2 regions of the Kitasatospora sp. NPDC098652 genome follow, and region 2 is predicted to be linked to the other one. Evidence: riboswitches for the same ligand, from Rfam matches in the RefSeq annotation. Region 2 holds a riboswitch; the other holds the start of a gene.

What was found. A riboswitch is a leader RNA that binds a small molecule or an ion and turns the genes downstream of it on or off. The one in region 2 is predicted to bind glycine.
Region 1: another riboswitch for glycine. It lies ahead of gcvP (aminomethyl-transferring glycine dehydrogenase); the one in region 2 lies ahead of gcvT (glycine cleavage system aminomethyltransferase GcvT).

What each region holds. Positions count from the first base shown of each region.
Region 1 is NZ_JBIWAQ010000034.1:10,471-17,920, reverse strand. Features, by position in the region: gene gcvP (aminomethyl-transferring glycine dehydrogenase) at 1-2,500, opposite strand, end outside; glycine riboswitch at 2,737-2,840, opposite strand; gene ACIQWA_RS38120 (PRC and DUF2382 domain-containing protein) at 3,064-4,170, shown strand; gene ACIQWA_RS38115 (MFS transporter) at 4,368-5,858, shown strand; gene ACIQWA_RS38110 (DNA polymerase IV) at 6,069-7,450, opposite strand, start outside.
Region 2 is NZ_JBIWAQ010000004.1:155,811-163,260, reverse strand. Features, by position in the region: gene ACIQWA_RS11530 (L-serine ammonia-lyase) at 1-970, opposite strand, end outside; gene glyA (serine hydroxymethyltransferase) at 1,157-2,437, opposite strand; gene gcvH (glycine cleavage system protein GcvH) at 2,519-2,899, opposite strand; gene gcvT (glycine cleavage system aminomethyltransferase GcvT) at 2,999-4,120, opposite strand; glycine riboswitch at 4,367-4,471, opposite strand; gene ACIQWA_RS11510 (enhanced serine sensitivity protein SseB C-terminal domain-containing protein) at 4,658-5,467, shown strand; gene ACIQWA_RS11505 (enhanced serine sensitivity protein SseB C-terminal domain-containing protein) at 5,583-6,548, shown strand; gene ACIQWA_RS11500 (ABC transporter permease) at 7,005-7,450, shown strand, end outside.

The DNA of each region.
Region 1 (7,450 bases), on a different contig from region 2:
CGCCCGTGTCCTTGGTCAGCGGGCGCAGGTCGATGATGCACTCGTGCGCGACCAGCCCGCCCGGGCCGGTGTAGAGCACCGGGAAGTGCGGCGCCAGGCGCTTGGCGATGTAGTTGGCGTTCAGCACGGCGACCTGGGTCGCGCGCTTGAGGCCCTCCCCGCCCATCAGCCGGACGTACGCCCAGGAGATCGGCAGGATCGCCGCCGAGCCCCACGGCGCGGCCGAGATCGGGCCGACACCGGTGGCCGGGCCGGCCTCCTCCTGGAGCGGGTGGTTCGGCAGGTACGGCGCCAGGTGGGCGCGCACCGCGACCGGGCCGACGCCCGGGCCGCCGCCGCCGTGCGGGATGCAGAAGGTCTTGTGCAGGTTCAGGTGCGAGACGTCCGCGCCGAACTTGCCCGGCTTGGCCAGGCCGACCAGGGCGTTCAGGTTGGCACCGTCGACGTACACCTGGCCGCCGGCCTCGTGCACCAGGGCGCAGATGTCGGTGATCTGGGTCTCGTACACGCCGTGGGTGGACGGGTAGGTGACCATCAGCACCGACAGGTTGTCACGGTGCTGCTCGATCTTGGCCTTGAGGTCCTCGACGTCCACGTCGCCGTCGACCAGGGTCTTCACCACGACCACGCGCATGCCGGCCATCACCGCGGAGGCGGCGTTGGTGCCGTGCGCCGAGGACGGGATCAGGCAGACGTCGCGCTGGGTGTCGCCGTTGGCGTGGTGGTAGGCGCGGACGGCCAGCAGGCCGGCCAGCTCGCCCTGGGAGCCGGCGTTCGGCTGGATCGAGACGGCGTCGTAGCCGGTGACCTCGACCAGCTGCTGCTCCAGCTGACGGATCAGGGTCAGGTAGCCCGCGGCCTGGTCGACCGGCGCGAAGGGGTGCAGCTGGCCGAACTCCGGCCAGGTCACCGCCTCCATCTCGGTGGTGGCGTTGAGCTTCATGGTGCAGGAGCCCAGCGGGATCATGCCGCGGTCCAGCGCGTAGTCCCGGTCCGACAGGCGGCGCAGGTAGCGCAGCATGGCGGTCTCCGAGCGGTGGCTGTGGAAGACCGGGTGGGTCAGGTACTCGTCCTCGCGCAGCAGCGCGGCCGGCAGCGCGTCGGCGGCCTCGGCGACCTCGACCGCGGGGACGCCGAACGCGGCCCAGACGCCGGCCAGGTGCTCGCGGGTGGTGGTCTCGTCGGTGGAGACCGAGATCCGGTCCTCGCCGTCCTGGAACACGTTGATGCCGTTGGCGCGGGCGGCGGCGGCGATCTCGGCGGCGCGGCCCGGGACGACGGCGGTGACGGTGTCGAAGAACTCGCCGTGCAGCAGCTCGACGCCGCCGGCCCGCAGGCCCTCGGCGAGGGCGGCGGCGTAGCGGTGGGTGCGGCGGGCGATGTCGGCCAGGCCGTCCGGGCCGTGGTAGACGGCGTACATCGAGGCCATCACGGCGAGCAGCACCTGGGCGGTGCAGATGTTGCTGGTGGCCTTCTCGCGGCGGATGTGCTGCTCGCGGGTCTGCAGGGCCAGGCGGTAGGCGCGGTTGCCGTCGGCGTCGACGGAGACGCCGACCAGGCGGCCGGGCAGCGAGCGGGCGTACTCGGCGCGCACCGAGAGGTAGCCGGCGTGCGGGCCGCCGAAGCCCATCGGGACGCCGAAGCGCTGCGAGGTGCCGCAGGCGATGTCGGCGCCCAGCGAGCCCGGGGACTTGAGCAGGGTCAGCGCCAGCAGGTCGGCGGCGACGGCGACGATCGCGCCCAGGCCGTGCGCCTGCTCGATCACCGGGGTGAGGTCGCGGACCACGCCGGTGGCGCCCGGGTACTGCAGCAGCACGCCGAAGACGCCGCGCTCGGCGATCTCGGCCGGGATGCCCTCGGACAGGTCGGCGACGACGACCTCGACGCCGGTCGGCACGGCGCGGGTGTTGATCACCGCGACGGTCTGCGGCAGGGTCTCGGCGTCGACCAGGAAGACGCCGCCCTTGACCTTGGTGACACGGCGGGCCAGCGCCATCGCCTCGGCGGCCGCGGTGCCCTCGTCCAGCAGCGAGGAGCCGGAGGTGGGCAGGCCGGTCAGGTCGGAGACCAGGGTCTGGAAGTTGAGCAGGGCCTCCAGGCGGCCCTGCGAGATCTCCGGCTGGTACGGGGTGTACGCGGTGTACCAGGCCGGGTTCTCCATGACGTTGCGCAGGATCACCGGCGGGGTGAAGGTGCCGTAGTAGCCCAGGCCGATCATCGGCTGGAGCACCTGGTTGCGGCCGGCCAGCTCGCGCAGCTCGGCGAGGACCTGGGCCTCGCTACGGCCGGCGGGCAGGTCCAGGGCGGTGATGGAGCGGATCGCCTCGGGAACGGCGGTGGCGGCGAGCTCGTCCAGCGAGCCGTAGCCGACGGAGGCCAGCATCTTCTCCTGCGCGGCGGCGTCGGGGCCGATGTGGCGGTTCTCGAAGGGGCTGGCCAGCTCAAGCTCGGTGAGGGTCGAGGCGCTGGTGTGGCGTCCCGCGTTCGGCTGGGCGTTCATGGTGGTCGAGGCCTCCTGGTCACGGACCGGCGGGGGTGCGCACGCCGGCCGGTCGCGCCGCTGCGGACAGCGGACCGACCTGGGCGGGCGGACCCGTAAGGCCTCCCCCTCTGTCATCGGGACCTGAGAGCTTCGCCCGCACGCCGCGCGGTGGCGCGCCGTCGGCTTGCACCGTCGGTGAGGGTGGTGATCGTCGGCTCCCGCGCCGGCGGTCCTGCCCTGCTTTCCAGAGTGACCTATCCCGCACGGTACGGATGCCTGAGAGATTCCGGGGAGGAGTTGCTCCTTCGGCGCCCCGACCAGCGGTTTTCACTGTCGAGGACTCTCCCGAGCGGGCTCGGCGGTCGCGGCCCAGGGTACCAGCGGGCGGCCTTCCGATCACGGGTGCGTCGGGTCACTCCGGGTCTACGCGCGTCCCCCGGACGGCCCAGCGCGAAGCCCGTCCGGCGCACCCCGGTCGCGCACGTCCGATTGATGGCTTTTGGTGTGAAGTGGCGGAGAGGACGGGTGCTCCGACCGCCTCACCCGCGGGAGTTCCGCAGGCGCAGCGCTTGGAGGAAAGAGTGCAGACCGACATCGACCCCAGGGACCTCATCGGCCACAAGGCGGTCGACCGCAACGGGGACAAGATCGGCACGGTGGACGAGGTGTATCTGGACGACGCCACCGGGCATCCGGAGTGGGCGGCCGTCCGCACCGGCATCTTCGGCCGGGACGCCTTCGTCCCGCTCACCACGAGCGAGTTCTCCGGCGACGAACTCCGGGTGCCGTACGACAAGTCGCTGGTGAAGGACTCGCCGGACTTCGGCGTGGGCCAGCACCTCTCGCCGGCCCAGGAGCTCCAGCTCTACCGCTACTACGGCCTCGACACCCCCGTGGACGGCCGTCCGGCGGCCGCGGAACCCGCCAGGGACGACCGGCCGGACCTCGACTTCGGCACCACCACGGCCGCCGCGGCCGCCAGGCCGATCGCCTTCCACTCCCCCGACCCCGCCCCGACCACGACCGTGACGGGCACGACCACCACCATGACCAGCACCGGCACGACCCACACCAGCACCGACACCGCCACGGAGGCCCACGTGCGGACCCTCAGCACCCCCGCACCGATCGCCAACGGCACCGCCCCCGCGCCGGCCGCCGCCCACCTGGTCGAGCCGAAGCCGCAGCCCGCCGCCACCACCCCGGCCGCGAACGGCACCGCCGCCTCCTCGGCCCCCAGCGGCCCGGTCGAGATCACCTGCCGCGAGGAGCGGCTGGACATCACCACCGAGTGGCACGTGCTGGGCAGCGCGAAGCTGCGCAAGTACGTGACCAGTGAGCAGGTCGAGCGCCGCGTCCCGGTGGTCCGCGAGCGGGTCCGGGTGGAGCGGATTCCGGTCAGCGACGCCGAGCGGGCCTCGCTGACCGAGAAGGAGATCGCCGAGGCGGTCGAAGAGGTCACCCTCCGTGAGGAGCGGCCGGTGGTCCGCAAGTACCTCGCCCCGGTCGAGCGGGTCCGCCTGGTGGTGGAGCGCTACACCGAGGAGGAGGTGGTCCGGGACGAGCTCCGCCGCGAGCACGTCGAGGTCCACGACGACACGGCCGCCCCCGCGCCGGACGAGGCGGACGACCCGCTCGTCCACGCCGCCGACGGCTCCCGGCCCGCCGCCCTGCGCCCGCTGGCCTGACCTCCCCCGAACTCCCCGATCTCCGCTGATCCCACGATCGCAGCGATCCCACGAGGGCCCCGGACTCCGGTCCGGGGCCCTCGTCGTGCGCCACAGTTCCCCACTTTGCCAAACCTTAACCACTCGATATTTGACAACCTGAACTATCCCCCGCACAGTTACTTGAGTTCATTCACTATGTACGGGAGGAAGCAACCGTGAGTGAGGCAGTAAAGCCCACCACCGCGGCCGAGAAGCAGAGCAACGCCCGGGTCCTGCCGGCCCTCATCCTGGCGATGCTGTCGTTCAGCGTGGTGCAGACCGCGGTCGTCCCGATCCTGCCGTCGCTGGCCAAGGAACTGGACGTCTCCGGGTCGAACATCACCTGGCTGATGACCGCCAACCTGCTGTCCGCCGCCGTGCTGACTCCCCTGCTGGGCCGCTTCGGCGACCTCCGGGGCCGCAAGCCCATGCTGCTGATCTCGCTGGCCGGCCTGGTCGCCGGTTCGGCGCTGGCGGTCTGCACCCACTCCTTCACCTGGCTGATCGTCGCCCGCGTCCTCCAGGGCGCCGGCGGTGGCGTGATGCCGCTGGCGATCAGCATCGTCCGTGACGAGCTGCCCAAGCAGAAGGTGACCGGCGGCGTCGCCGCCATCAGCGCCTCGATGGGTGTCGGCTCCGGCCTCGGCCTGGTCGCGACCGGCCTGCTGCTGGAGCACTGGAACTACAAGTCGATCTTCTGGATGGGCCTGGCCTTCGGCCTGCTCGCCGTCGCCCTGGTCGCCTTCCGGGTCCCGACCGACCCGGTGACCGACAAGGAGGGTGGCGCCGATCCGCTCGGCGCGCTCACCCTGGCCGCCTGGCTCTCCGCCCTGCTGGTCGCGGTCAGCCAGGGCAACCACTGGGGCTGGACCTCCACCAAGACCCTCGGCCTGTTCGCCGTCGCCGCGGTGGTCGCCCTGATCTGGGGCGTCATCGAGACCAAGGTCGCCCACCCGCTGGTGGACCTCAAGATGATGGGCCGCCCGGCCGTCGCCTTCACCAACCTGGCCGGCCTGCTGATCGGCTTCGGCATGTACGGCTCGTTCATGGTCATCAGCAACTTCTCCCAGACCCCGGAGAAGCTGGCCCACTACGGCTTCACCGCGACCGTGCTGCACGCCGGTGTGATGCTGCTGCCGTCCGCGATCGGCTCGATGGTCGCCGCCCCGATCGGCGCCCTGCTGATCGCCCGCCGCGGCCCGCGCCTGCCGCTGGTCCTCGGTGGCGTCCTCGGCGCGATCGCGATGGCCTACCTGGCCCTGCGGCACAGCGCCGAAGGCGACATCTACACCGCCTCCGCGATCTTCGGCCTCGGCATCGGCCTCGCCTTCGCCGCGATGCCCGCCTTCATCAACGGCGCCGTCCCGGTCGAGCAGAGCGGCATCGCCAACGGCATGAACTCCGTGCTCCGCACCGTCGGCGGCGCGATCGGCACCGCCGTGATGACCGCGATCCTGACCGGCGACACCATGAAGCTCCCGATCAAGATCCCGGTGCTGCTGCCCACGCTGGACGCCTACAAGCACGCGTTCTGGGTCACGGCCGCCGTCTGCGTCATCGCCGGCGCCGTCCCGTTCCTGATCCGCACCACCAAGCCGGCCGCCACCGTCGCCGGCGGCGCGGCCCGGCAGGACTCCAGCCCCGAGCTGGCCAAGACCGACGCCTGACGAGGCGTCCGGCCCGCGCGTTCAGGGACAGGACGCGCGGGCCCGGGCCTCCGCCCGGTCGCGAGGGCATCACGACCGTCCGGGGCCCGGCACGGAATGCGGCCCCACCCGGTACTCCTACCGGGTGGGGCCGTTCCGCGTTCCAGCTCGTTCCGCGTTCCCAGCTCGTTCCGCGTTCCCGCGCCGGTGCGTCCCGCGCCCCCGCCCGCCTCAGTCCTCCTGCGCGTCCGGCTCCTCCGGCTGCTCCGGTTCCTCCGGCTGCCGCAACGGCAGCGGCCGGGCCGGCTCCAGCGCCGGATCGTCCACCGCGAAGGTCCGCACCCGCCCCGGCCCGCTCCACGGCGTCTCGAACCGCACCGTCACCCGCCCCACCCCGCTGCCCTGCACCCACCCCGGCCCCAGCTCGGCGTGCCGGACGTCCTGTCCGGGCATCCAGCGCCGCACCACGACCTCCTCCGGCTCCTCCTCGGCCACCGCCGCCTCGGCCACCTCGGCGTGCTCCGCCGCCTCCTCCCGCAGCGCCTGCGCGAAGAGGTCCTCCTGGGTGTAGTCGGCCAGTTGGGCCACGCCCACCCCGAGCAGCCGCACCCCGCCGGTGATGTCCACCTGTTCGGCGAGGCGCCGGGCCGTCGCCGTGATCACCGCCTCGTCGTCGGTGGGCCCGCCCAGGGTCTCCGAGCGGGTCAGCGTGGAGAAGTCGAACCGCCGCACCTTGAGCACCACCGTCCGCCCCGAGCGCCCGGCCGAGCGCAGCCGCCGGACGCACCGCCCGGCCAGCGCCTCCACCTCCCGCAGCACCCGGTCCCGGTCGGCCAGGTCCACCTCGTAGGTGTCCTCCACCGAGACCGACTTGGCGTCCTGGTCGGCTACCACCGGCCGCTCGTCCAGCCCTATCGACATGTGGAAGACCCCGGTGCCGTGCGCCCGCCCGAGCAGCTGGACCAGCTCCGCCTCCCCCGCCTCCGCGAGGTCCGCCACCGTGCTCAGCCCGGCCCGCCGCAGCACCTGTTCGGTGGCCGGCCCGATCCCGGGCAGCGCCCGGACCGGCATCGGGCCGAGCACGGCCCGCTCCTGCCCCGGCTCGATCAGCACCAGCCCATCCGGCTTGGCCTGCTCGGAGGCGATCTTCGCCATCAGCTTGGAGCCCGCCGCCCCCACCGAGCCGGTCAGCCCGGTGAGCCGCTGGATGTCCGCCCGGAGGTCCTCCGCCAGGGCCAGCACCAGCCGCTCCCCGGTCTCGTGGTCCGCCTCCGACAGCACCGGACCGTACGGACCGGCCTCCAGGTCGACGAAGGCCTCGTCCAGGCTCAACGGCTGCACCAGCGGCGACAGTCGGCGCAGCAGCCCCATGACGATCTCGCTGTTCTGCCGGTACGCCTCGAACCGCCCGGACAGGAAGGCCGCATTGGGGCACAGCCGCCGCGCCTGGGCCATCGGCATCGCCGAGTGCACCCCGAACCGCCGCGCCTCGTACGAGGCCGTGGAGACCACCCCGCGCCCGCCGAGCCCGCCGACGATCACCGGCTTCCCGCGCAGGCTCGGCTTGGCCGCCTGCTCCACCGCCGCGAAGAAGGCGTCCATGTCGAGGTGGA
Region 2 (7,450 bases):
CGATGGCGCCGGCCGCGAGCAGGAAGCGGACGATGCCGTCGTCGTCGGCGCCCGGGATGAAGTTCAGGTAGTAGTGCAGGGTGGCGGGGATGATCCCGGCCGCGCCGTTGGTCGGCGCGGTGACCACCCGGCGGCCGGAGGCGTTCTCCTCGTTGACCGCCATCGCGTAGAGGGTCACCCACTCCATCGCGTTGGCCGGGCCGATGCCCTCGGCCCGCAGCGCCCGGGCCGCGGCCGCCGCCCGGCGGCGCACCTTGAGGCCGCCCGGCAGGATGCCCTCGCGGGACATGCCGGCCCGCACGCACTCCTGCATGACCCGCCAGATCTCCAGCAGCCCGGTGCGGATCTCCTCCTCGCTGCGCCAGGCCTTCTCGTTCTCCAGCATCAGGCCGGAGATCGACAGCCCGGTCTCCCGGCTGAGCCGCAGCAGTTCGTCGCCGGTGCGGAAGGGGTACTTGAGCACGGTGTCGTCGGGCTTGACCCGGTCCGCGCCGATCGCGTCCTCGTCCACGACGAAGCCGCCGCCGACCGAGTAGTAGGTCTTCTCCAGCAGCGTCGAGCCGTCCGCCGCGTACGCCCACAGGGTCATGCCGTTGGCGTGGTACGGCAGCGAGCGGCGCCGGTGCAGGATCAGCCGGTCGTCCGGGTCGAAGTCGACGGTGTGCTCGCCGAGCAGGGAGATCCGCTTCTCGGCGGTGATCCGCTCGACGTCCTTGTCGGCCTGGTCGACGTCGACGGTGCGGGGCGAGTTGCCCTCCAGGCCCAGCAGGACGGCCTTCGGGGTGCCGTGGCCGTGGCCGGTGGCGCCCAGGGAGCCGTAGAGCTCGGCGCGCAGGCCGGTCACCTGCTCCAGCAGGCCTTCGGAACGCAGGCGGCGGGCGAACATCCGGGCGGCGCGCATCGGGCCGACGGTGTGGGAGCTCGACGGGCCGATGCCGATGGAGAAGAGGTCGAAGACACTGATGGCCACGGAGGACGTCCTTGTCTGGTCTCGTGGAAGGACTTGCGGGCAGGGCGGCGGGCGGGGCGGGCTGACAAGGGACGGGGCACCGCGCGCACTGTCCAGTGTGCGCGGTGCCCCGGGGTCCCCGGTACGCCGGCGGAGTGAGGCCGGTCACCCGGAGCCGGACGGCCCGGCGGACCGGGCCGCTCCGGATCAGCCCTGGTCGGCCAGGTTCGGGTAGAGCGGGTACTTCTCGGCCAGGGCGGTGACCCGGGCCTTGAGCGCGGCGGCGACGGTCTCGTCGAAGGCGGGCTTGAGCGCCTCGGCGATGACGTCGGCGACCTCGCGGAAGTCCTCGGCGACGAAGCCGCGGGTGGCCAGGGCCGGGGTGCCGATCCGCAGGCCCGAGGTGACCATCGGCGGGCGCGGGTCGTTCGGGACGGCGTTGCGGTTGACCGTGATGCCGACCTCGTGCAGCCGGTCCTCGGCCTGCTGGCCGTCGAGCTGGCTGTTGCGCAGGTCGACCAGGACCAGGTGGACGTCGGTGCCGCCGGACAGCACGGTGGCGCCGGCCTCGGCGACGTCGGCCTGGAGCAGGCGGTCGGCGAGGATCTTTGCGCCCTCCAGGGTGCGCTGCTGGCGCTCCTTGAAGTCCTCCGAGGCGGCGACCTTGAAGGCGACGGCCTTGCCCGCGATCACGTGCTCCAGCGGACCGCCCTGCTGGCCCGGGAAGACCGCGGAGTTGATCTTCTTGGCCCACTCGGCCTTGGACAGGATGACGCCGCCGCGCGGGCCGCCCAGGGTCTTGTGGGTGGTGGTGGTGACCACGTCCGCGTACGGCACCGGGTTCGGGTGCAGGCCCGCGGCCACCAGGCCGGCGAAGTGCGCCATGTCCACCATGAGCAGGGCGCCGACCTCGTCGGCGACCCGGCGGAACGCGGCGAAGTCCAGCTGGCGCGGGTAGGCGGACCAGCCGGCGATGATCAGCTTCGGCTGGTGCTCCTTGGCCAGGCGCTCGACCTCGGCCATGTCGACCTGGCCGGTCTTCTCGTCGACGTGGTACGCGACCACGTTGTAGAGCTTGCCGGAGAAGTTGATCTTCATGCCGTGGGTCAGGTGACCGCCGTGGGCCAGGTTCAGGCCCAGGATGGTGTCGCCCGGCTGGATCAGCGCGAACATCGCGGCGGCGTTGGCCTGCGCGCCCGAGTGCGGCTGGACGTTGGCGTGCTCGGCGCCGAACAGGGCCTTCACCCGGTCGATCGCGATCTGCTCGACCACGTCGACGTGCTCGCAACCGCCGTAGTACCGGCGGCCGGGGTAACCCTCGGCGTACTTGTTGGTGAGTACCGAACCCTGGGCCTCCATGACCGCCACCGGGGCGAAGTTCTCGGAGGCGATCATCTCCAGCGTGGTCTGCTGGCGGTGCAGCTCGGCGTCGACCGCGGCGGCGATCTCCGGGTCGAGGGCGTGCAGGGACTGGTTGAGAACCGTCATGGTGTGGTCTTCCCGGGGAGGAGAGCGGAGGGACGGTGGGAGTGGGACGGACCGCCGTGCTGCGGTCCGTCCCGGGGTGGCTCAGCCCTCGGCGTGGGTGAGCGCGTCGTACTCGGCGGCGCTGAGCAGCGTGTCGGTGGCCTCCACGCGGACCTTGAACAGCCAGCCGCCCTCGAACGGGGCGCTGTTGACCAGGCTGTTGTCGTCCAGGACGTCCTCGTTGACCTCGGTGACCTCGCCGGTCACCGGGGAGTACAGGTCGCTGACCGACTTGGTCGACTCCAGCTCGCCACAGGTCTCGCCGGCGGTCACCGTGTCGCCGACCGCGGGCAGCTGCACGTAGACGATGTCACCGAGCGCGTCGGCGGCGTGCTTGGTGATGCCGACCGTCGAGACACCGTCCTCGGCGGCGGTCAGCCACTCGTGCTCCTTGGTGTACTGCAGGTGCTGGGGGTTGCTCATGGCGTCATTCTCCAGGATGGGAAGCGGGTACGACGCAGCGGGCCGCCGCACGGACGGCTCCGACGTGCGCGGATGGGAAAACGAGGGGCGCCGACGGCCTCAGCGGGCGCGCTTGTAGAACGGCAGCGCCACGACCTGGACCGGCTCGTGCTTGCCGCGGACGTCCACCGCGACGGTGCTGCCGGGGGCGGCGTGGGCCGCGTCCACGTAGGCCATCGCGATCGGCTTGCCCAGCGTGGGGGACGGCGCGCCCGAGGTGATCCGGCCGATCGGGGCGCCCTCGGTGGAGACCACCGTGTACTCGGCGCGCGGCACCCGCTTGCCCTCGGAGACCAGGCCGACCAGCACCTTCGGCGGGTTGGTCTCGGCCGCGGCGGCGGCCTGCTCCAGCGCCCTGCGGCCGATGAACGCGCCCTCGTTGGTGGTCTTGTCGAAGCGCACGACCCGGCCCAGACCGGCGTCGAACGGGGTCAGGTCGGTGGACAGCTCGTGCCCGTACAGCGGCATGCCCGCCTCCAGGCGCAGCGTGTCGCGGCAGGACAGGCCGCACGGGACCAGGCCGCGGCCCTCGCCGGCGGCGGTCAGCGCCTGCCAGACCGGCTCGGCGTCGGCCGGGGCGCAGAAGATCTCGAAGCCGTCCTCGCCGGTGTAGCCGGTGCGGGCCAGCAGCACGTCCTTCCCGGCCACGGTGGCCGGGAGGATCGCGTAGTACTTGAGACCGGGCAGGTCGGCGTCGGTGGTGTCGGCCAGGATCGCGGTGGCCTCCGGGCCTTGGACGGCGATCAGCGCGTAGGTGTCGCGGTCGTCGGTGACGACGGCGTCGAAGCCCTTGGCCCGGGCGATCAGCTCGTCCAGCACCAGCTGGGCGTTGGAGGCGTTGGCGACGACCAGGAAGGCGTCCTCGCGCAGCCGGTAGACGATCAGGTCGTCCAGGATGCCGCCGTCCTCGGCGCAGATCATGGTGTAGCGGGCGCGCAGCTCGCCGAGCGCGGAGACGAAGCCGACCAGCGCGTGGTCCAGCATCTCGCCGGCCTGCGGGCCGGTGACGGTGATCTCGCCCATGTGCGAGAGGTCGAACAGACCGGCCTTGGTGCGGACCGCGAGGTGCTCCTCGCGCTCGCTGCCGTAGCGCAGCGGCATGTCCCAGCCGGCGAAGTCGGTCATGGTCGCGCCGAGGGCGCGGTGCAGCGCGTCGAGCGCGGTCAGGCGGAGGGACGACATGGCCAGGAACTCCTCGGTCGGGGCACTCAGGGGTGCACGCGCCGGACCGGACCCGCTGGGGGACCGACCCCGCGCGCGGGCATGCGGCGGCGTGGGTCTCCCCATCTGTCGTCGAACCTGAGAGCTTCACCGCCCACCTGCCCGCAGCCGGCACCAGCGTCGGCTGGTTCCAGCATCGGGGACAGGACGGCGGCTTGCACCGTGGGTGGGCGCGCGACACGGTCGTGCGCCGCTTTCCAGATGTGCCTAACCCGCGCGGTAGGGGGGCCTGAGAGATTCCGGGGAGGACTTGCTCCTTCGGCGCCGGCTGTGCTCCCTGAGGGGCACTCCGGGCTCTCCCGCGCGGGTTCGAGCGGCCGGTGTGGAGTTGTGGGGGCCCGCGGCGCATGCCGTCGGACGCGCACATCATGGCACGTCCTCGCGGAGGAGGGGAGAGGGGACCCGGTCACACCACGGCCGGGCGGACCCGGGCCCTAAAATCATCGCGTCGGCGCAGCAGTGGGCGGCCGACCCGGCCGTGGGCCGGATCGGCGGCGCATGGAGTACCCGGTGGAGCAGCAGCAGGGGTGGGGCGGGCCGCAGGCGGCGCCGGCGGGCGGCACGTGGCCGGCGAACGAGCTGGAGCAGGTGCTGATGGCCGCGCTGGGTGACCCGGGGGCGACCCCGCGGGTGATCGAGGTGCTGGCCCGCAGCCAGGTGTGGATCCCGCTGCCGGCCGGGGGCGACCCGGCCGGGCAGTCGCTGGACCTGCCGACCGTCGAGCTGGCCGGGGCCCCGTACGTGCCGGTGTTCTCCTCGCAGGAGGTTTTCCTGCAGCAGGCGCCGGGGATGGCCTTCGCGGTCGCGCCGGCCTGGGAGTTCGCCCGCGGGCTGCCGCTGGGCGTGGGCATCGCGGTCAACCCGGAGGCGGCGGTGGGCATCCCGGTGCCGCCGCAGGGCGTGGCGGAGCTGCGCCGCGGGCCCCGGGAGGCCGCTCGGTGGGAGCACACCGAGAACGCGCCGGAGGGGCCGACCGGTGGCCGGGTGGCCCTGCGCGAGCCGGTGCCGGGCGAGGACCCGGAGCACTTCCTGGCCGCCTGCCGGGCGGAACTGTCGGCCTTGCCGGGGGTGTTGACCGCGCGCCGGGCGCTGGCCAGCATCGAGGGCGAGCCGACCGTGATGTTCGTGGGCGTGCAGCTGGATCCGGCCGCCCCGGCCGACCCGGGGGCGGTGAACGAGGCGCTCGGCCGGGCGCTGGGAACCGCACCGCTGCCGGGCGGCGTCCACCTCGTGCTGCTCGACCTCGCCGACGACCCGGTGGTCGAGTGGCTGTTGACCCGGGTCATGCCCTTCTACTCGCGGGTGTGAGCGGGGATCCTTCACAGGCACGTCGCCGTGGCGGCGGCCGGTGCCGCGCCATAGGGTGCGTGCAGGCGGCTGACGGGCCGGCGGGTTCAGGAAAGAGGCGCGGCGAGGTGGGCGCATGAGTGCGGGAACGGGAGCGGGCGGGGCGCCGGGGCCCTGGGGCCAGGCACCGGCCGGGCGCCCGGGCGCGGACCCGGGCGGGTTGGAGCAGGCTCTGCGCGAGGTCGCGCCGGAGCGCTTCGACGCGTACGAGCGGCTGCTGCACGCGCTGGCCGACGGCCAGGTCTGGATGCTGCTCTGGCACGGTACGCCGGGCAGCCCGGACGCGCAGTACGGGAACATGGAGATCAGCGGTCACGGCTACGCGCCGGCCGTGACCTCGCCCGAGCAGCTGACGGCCTCCGGCTGGGCGCGGGCCCACGAGGTCATCTCGGGGCGGGAGATCGCCGCCTCGCTGTACCGCACCCGCTGGGGCCTGTGGCTGAACCCGCACGCGCCGGGCGGCGGGGTGGGCGTGCCCTGGGCGGACCTGCGGCGGGTCGCCGCGGGCCTGGACCGGCTGCCGGCCGGTCCGTTGAAGCTGAGCGAGCCGCAGGTCGACGCGCAGCAGTTCTTCGCCCTGCTGGAGCGGCAGGCCGGTGAGGTGCGCGCGGTGCGGGCGCTGCGCCGGGCCTGGGTGCAGCCGGCGGTGGGGGAGCCGTACCTGGCGATCGGTCTGGACCTGTACGAGAGTTCGCCGCCGGCCGTGGAGGCGGTGCGGGCGCTGATGCAGCGCGCGATCGCGGTGGCCCCGGAGGGGCTCGCGGTGTCCACGGTGGCGATGGCGGACGAGTTCGACCCGGTGGCGCTGTGGATGCGCGCCAACGCGCGGCCGTTCTTCGACCGGGAGGCCGGGCGCCCGCCGACCGGCCCGTACCCGCCGGTGCCGCCGCCGTACCCGGGCCAGTCGATGCCGGGGCAGCCGGTGCCGGGCCGGCCGGTGCCCGGGCAGTCGATGCCGGGCTACGCGTACGGCACCCAGCCGCCCGCGCCGGGCTGGGGGCAGCAGCCCCAGCCGCAGTGGCCCGGCTACCCCGGGCGCTGACCGGTAGACCCAATAGCCAAAATCGCTCACCCGAAGCCGACTTGATTCACCAACAGGTCGGCTTCGGTGCTTTCCGGACGAATTTCCGCACTCTCCGCAGAGGCATCTTGACATGGCAGTTACACCCGTGTGAAGAGGTATATGCCGAAGATCGGAGGCGTGCATGCAGGCAGATCACAGTTGGGCATCTGTCGGTTGTCAGGGCTGGCGCAAGCCAGTTCGGATGACAGAGAGTTCTGCGCAACGCATCGCGCGTACTGGAAACCCCACGAAGGTGAACGCGCACGCCGACCGCTCGATCCACGCGAAGCCCATCCCGCGTGGAGGCAGTGCCCGTGCACGACGCACTGCCGCGACCACCTGCTCCTAGCACCTCCGCACGTCCGCAGCCGTACCGCCGAAGCCGGCGCCCGGCACCCGTGGGCCGGCCACCGTCGGCGAGGGGACCAACTGACCATGACCGCACCCATCACTACCGCCGGGAACGAACCCGAGGCGCCCGCCTCCCCGAGCCCGGCCACCACGATCGAGGGCCGCTCCCTCGGGCGGATCGCCTGGACCCGCTTCAAGCGGGACAAGGCCGCCGTCGCCGGCGGCGTCGTGGTGATCCTGCTGATCCTCCTGGCCGTCCTGTCCGGCCCGATCGAGGCCCTGTTCGGGCTCGACCCCGACCAGCCGAACCCGGACCTGCTGGACGCCAACCTCGGCGGACTCCCGCTCGGGGACTGGGGCGGGATGAGCGGGGACCACCTGCTCGGCATCGACCCGCTGCAGGGCCGCGACCTGCTCGCCCGCGTGGTCGACGGCTCCTGGGTCTCCCTGCTGGTCGCCTTCGGCGCGACCGTGCTCTCCAACACCATCGGCACCGTGCTCGGCGTGATGGCCGGCTACTACGGCGGCTG